DNA from 2 places in the Paraburkholderia denitrificans genome. Region 2 is predicted to be linked to the other one. Evidence: predicted binding sites of a transcription regulator. Region 2 holds the regulator's gene; the other holds the start of a gene.
The links. Region 2 encodes NrdR, which represses ribonucleotide reductase genes. Its sites were predicted from a motif close to CACNANATNTNGTG; they were not measured.
Positions count from the first base shown of each region.

Region 1: the regulator NrdR is predicted to act here: its motif matches at 1,251-1,264, upstream of ACFPTO_RS20600 (ribonucleoside triphosphate reductase).

Region 1 covers NZ_JBHSMP010000030.1:35,605-38,057, reverse strand. Annotated here, with positions in the region: gene ACFPTO_RS20600 (ribonucleoside triphosphate reductase) at 1-1,204, opposite strand, end outside; partial or broken gene ACFPTO_RS20595 (flavin reductase family protein) at 1,439-1,771, shown strand; gene ACFPTO_RS20590 (porin) at 1,911-2,453, opposite strand, start outside.
Region 2 covers NZ_JBHSMP010000010.1:66,103-68,555, reverse strand. Annotated here, with positions in the region: gene glyA (serine hydroxymethyltransferase) at 1-997, shown strand, start outside; gene nrdR (transcriptional regulator NrdR) at 1,016-1,498, shown strand; gene ACFPTO_RS07975 (GspH/FimT family pseudopilin) at 1,658-2,194, shown strand; gene ACFPTO_RS07970 (hypothetical protein) at 2,263-2,453, shown strand, end outside.

The DNA.
Region 1 (2,453 bases), on a different contig from region 2:
GCGTACCGAGATAACGTCGGGTATAGGGAAACAGCCCGTTGTCCAGATGTTGCTGAATGACCTTGCGCTTGATTTCCAGGCTGACCTTGCCCAGCTCGAGCAGTTCGTCCAGACGCTGGAACAATGCGGCTTCGTCGCCTGCGTACAGGTAACCCAGACGGGCGCAATTGATGGTGACGACGCCAAGCGAACCCGTCTGCTCGGCGGAACCGAACAGCCCATTGCCGCGTTTCAACAACTCCCGCAGATCGAGCTGCAACCGGCAGCACATCGAGCGGATCATGTTGGGTTTGAGTTCCGAATTGATGAAGTTCTGGAAATAAGGCAGCCCGTAGCGGGCGGTCATTTCGAACAGAAGGTTCGCGTTCGGGCTGTGCCAGTCGAAGTCGGGCGTGATGTTGTAGGTGGGGATCGGGAAGGTAAACGCGCGACCCTTCGCATCGCCCGTCATCATGACTTCGATGTACGCGCGATTGATCATGTCCATCTCGGCCTGCAGCTCGCCGTAGGTGAACGACACTTCCTTTCCGCCGATCAGCGGGACCTGCTCACGCAGATCTTCCGGGCACACCCAGTCGAACGTGAGGTTCGTGAACGGCGTTTGTGTACCCCAGCGCGAAGGCACGTTCAGGTTGAAGATCAGTTCCTGGATGTGCTGGCGGACTTCGCCATAGGACAGGTTGTCGTTGCGGACAAACGGCGCCATGTACGTATCGAATGAGCTGAACGCCTGCGCGCCTGCCCATTCGTTTTGCAGCGTGCCGAGAAAATTGACGATCTGGCCGACCGCGCTCGACATGTGCTTCGGCGGCGCGGCTTCCACCTTGCCCGGCACGCCGTTGAAACCTTCTGTCAGTAGCGTGCGCAACGACCATCCGGCGCAGTATCCGGCCAGCATATCCAGATCGTGAATATGCAGATCGGCATCGCGGTGCGCCTGCCCAACAGCCTGCGGATAGATATGGCTGAGCCAGTAGTTCGCGACGACCTTCCCCGACACATTCAGAATCAGGCCGCCGAGCGAATAACCCTGGTTCGCATTGGCGTTGACGCGCCAGTCCTGCTGCTCCAGATACTCGTCGATCGAGGACTGGACTTCGATTTGTGGATTGCGATTGTTGCGATCGTTGCGATCGGGCGTGGCGTTTTGGGCGCTCGCGGGCGTGTCCACGCGGCTGGAAGCGGGTAGAGGGCTTGACACCATGGATTCTCCGGTGGATACGACATATTGTTGATGTCGGCATCGTATACACCACCTATAGTGTCAGTCAATGGGGCTCGGCCGTTATTTTGTTTGCGCTTGGCTTCCGTTGATCCGGGTCGTCCTGGAGCCCCGAGCGCCTCGTTTGTCGGCTTGACGGAACCCGGGCCATGTGTGTGTCTTGGTTCAAGACAGTGCGTGACGCGACGATCCAATGGGCATAGTCGCCGCTGAGCATCCTCGGCTCCGGTGCCCGCCGATATCGACGAATTCGCGCTCGCGGGCCTCACGCCCGCGCCGGGGCGCAACGTGAACGTCCCGCATGTCGCCGAATCGCCGGCCGCGCTCGAATGCAGGCTGATCCGGGTCGTGCGGCTGAACACGATAGACGGCACGCCGATGGACAACTGGCTCGCGCTCGGCCAGGTGGTTGGCGTGCATATTCGTGAGGAGTACCTCAGGGATGGCGTGTTCGACACGCACGCGGCACAGCCCGTCATGCGCGCGGGGTATCGCGCCGATTACGCGGCCATCGGAGAAATGTTCCAGATGATCCGGCCAACGGAATAAGCCTGCCGGGACGGGCTGTCCCGGTCAGGCATCGCGCCGTTAACGCATCTGGCCCACCTCGCAAGGTGGGCCAGAGGACGGGCGCTAAAGCGGCTTGGAAGCGCGCGTGGAAGCGGCCTGGAAGCGGCTTAGAAGCGGCTTAGAAGCGCGTCATGATGCCGGCGGCGCACATCACCTGGTTGGCCGTCGACGAGAAGCCGCCTGCGTTGTACATGACCGCGACGTTCTTGTTGCCCGTCGCGTGCTGGTACATGGCTTCGCCGTAGAGTTCGGTGCGCTTCGTCAGCGAATAGCGTGCAATCGCGTTCACCTGGTTCCACTTCGGATCGGCGCCGAACGTGGTCGGGCCGTTCAGATGCGCGTCGGTGTACGCATACGAGACGCCGAGCTTCAGGGCCTGCGTCGCGGTGTACACGCCGTTGACTTCGTAGTTGTCGAAGCGTGCCGAGCCGCCGTTCAGGCCGAATGCATTCGTGCCCTGGTACTGGCTGTGCGAATAGACGAAGCCCACGGCAGCCGGACCGAACGCATAGTGCACGCCCGCGGCGACCGTGCGTTGCACGTCGGACGTGAGGGGATTGTTGCCGTTGGCGGTGGGCTTGAGTTCGCCCTGGTCGACTGCGCCGCCGGTGTTCGCGAAGTTGCTGCCGGACTTCAGGCCCGAGCCGTTGGTCTGGAGGTA
Region 2 (2,453 bases):
GGAACTGTTCGGCGCCGAGGCTGCGAACGTCCAGCCGAACTCGGGCTCGCAGGCGAACCAGGGCGTGTTCTTCGCCATGCTCAAGCCGGGCGACACGATCATGGGCATGAGCCTCGCGCACGGCGGCCACCTCACGCACGGTTCGCCGGTCAACATGTCGGGCAAGTGGTTCAACGTCGTGAGCTACGGCCTGAACGAAGCCGAAGACATCGATTACGACGCGGCCGAGAAACTCGCGCAAGAGCACAAGCCGAAGATGATCGTCGCGGGCGCTTCCGCGTTCGCACTGCGCATCGACTTCGAACGCTTTGCCCAGATCGCGAAGAGCGTGGGCGCGTACTTCATGGTCGACATGGCGCACTACGCGGGCCTCGTCGCCGCGGGCGTCTACCCGAACCCGGTGCCGCACGCCGATTTCGTCACCACGACCACGCACAAGAGCCTGCGCGGCCCGCGCGGCGGCGTGATCCTGATGAAGGCCGAATTCGAGAAGCAGATCAACTCGGCAATCTTCCCGGGTATCCAGGGCGGTCCGCTCATGCACGTGATCGCCGGTAAGGCGGTCGCGTTCAAGGAAGCGCTCTCGCCGGAATTCAAGACCTACCAGCAGCAAGTGGTCGATAACGCGCGCGTGCTGGCTCAAACGCTGGTCAATCGCGGTCTGCGTATCGTCTCGGGCCGCACGGAAAGCCACGTGATGCTGGTCGACCTGCGCGCGAAGAAGATCACGGGCAAGGCGGCGGAAGCCGCGCTGGGCGCCGCGCATATCACGGTCAACAAGAACGCGATTCCGAACGATCCGGAAAAGCCGTTCGTCACGAGCGGCGTCCGTCTCGGTTCGCCCGCCATGACGACGCGCGGCTTCGGCGTGAAGGAAGCCGAGCAGGTGGGCAACCTGATCGCCGACGTACTCGATAATCCGGAAGACGCCGCAACGATCGAGCGCGTGCGCACCCAGGTGGCGGAGCTGACGAAGCGCTTCCCCGTCTATCGCTGATCTGGCGGTTGACCGATTATGCGCTGCCCCTTTTGCCGGCACGAAGACACGCAGGTAGTGGATTCCCGCGTGTCCGAAGACGGCGCCGCGATCCGGCGCCGCCGTCGCTGTCCCGCCTGCGACAAGCGTTTCACGACGTATGAGCGGGTCGAGCTGGCGATGCCGGCCGTCGTGAAGAAGGATGGCAGCCGCACGGAATTCGACCGCCGCAAGATTGCGGCCAGCATGCAACTGGCGCTGCGCAAGCGTCCGGTTGCGGCTGACGCCATCGACGCGGCGGTCGCGCGCATCGAATACCAACTGCTCGGCAGCGGTGAGCGCGAGGTGCGCAGCGAGCGCCTCGGCGAACTCGTGATGACCGAGCTGCGCGAACTCGACAAGGTTGCGTTCGTACGTTTCGCCTCCGTCTACCGGCGTTTCGAGGACGTCTCCGAATTCGAAGACGTGATCGAGGAATTCCGCCGTTCCGGCAGCGCAGGCACGCCGCCGCGCAAACGCTGAGCCAGTCTGCATCTTTCTGTTCCCCCTTCGCTGCCGCTGTCCGTGACGCTTGCATTGTCGCGGGCAGGCGCGCCGCGCACCACCTGGCCGTTCGGCTAATTGTTCCCGTTGTCCTTCGCCGGTAGATTTGCTGCACTCCCTTCACGATAAGGATTGCAGATGAAATGCGAAGGCTTCTCGCTCGTCGAGAGCATGGTTGTCGTGGTCCTGCTGGCCATTTGCGCCACGGCCGCGACGCCGGTGTTCGTCGCGTGGCGCGTGCGGGACGAGGTGAACGCACGCGCCGGGGCCCTGCTTGGAACGCTCGCCTATGCGCGTAACGAGGCAATTCGCCGGAAGGGGCGCGTCACCGTTTGCCGCCTCGACACGTCCCGCAATTGCCTCGCCCCCGGCAAGAGTTGTCCGTCAGGCGCAGCTGACTGGTCGTGCGGGTGGGCTGTCATGGCCGAAGTCTCGGGTGTACCCAAGCTTTTGCGCGTGCAGCCCGCACTCGAAGACGTTGGCGTGGCTTCGCCGTTGACCGCCATCGTTTTTACGCCGCCCGCTGGCCAGGCGATCGGCGTGATGCGCACGTTCGAACTCGCCCCGCGTACACAGACAGCCGCCACCCGTGGGGCAGCGTGGCGCCGCTGCATCCGCATCGCTGCGGGCGGCCGGGCGCGTATCAGTGACGGTGCGTGCGGGGTGGCGTCGTGAGGTCGCCCGGATTCTGTCGCGCTCGTGGCCACGCTCGCGGCGCGACACTGCTCGAAGTGGCGCTCGCCATGGGCGTCATGGCAATGTGTGCGCTCGGTCTGATGAGCACGCAGCTTGCGCTCGCTCGCCACGCGCAGTCCGCGGCGGTGCGCGAGCGTGCCGCGTTTGCCGCCGATGCGATCACGGAGTCCTCGACGGTTACGGGTGGTGCAGCCGTCGACGCCTGGAGAGCGCGCGCCCGGACGATCGTGCCGGACGG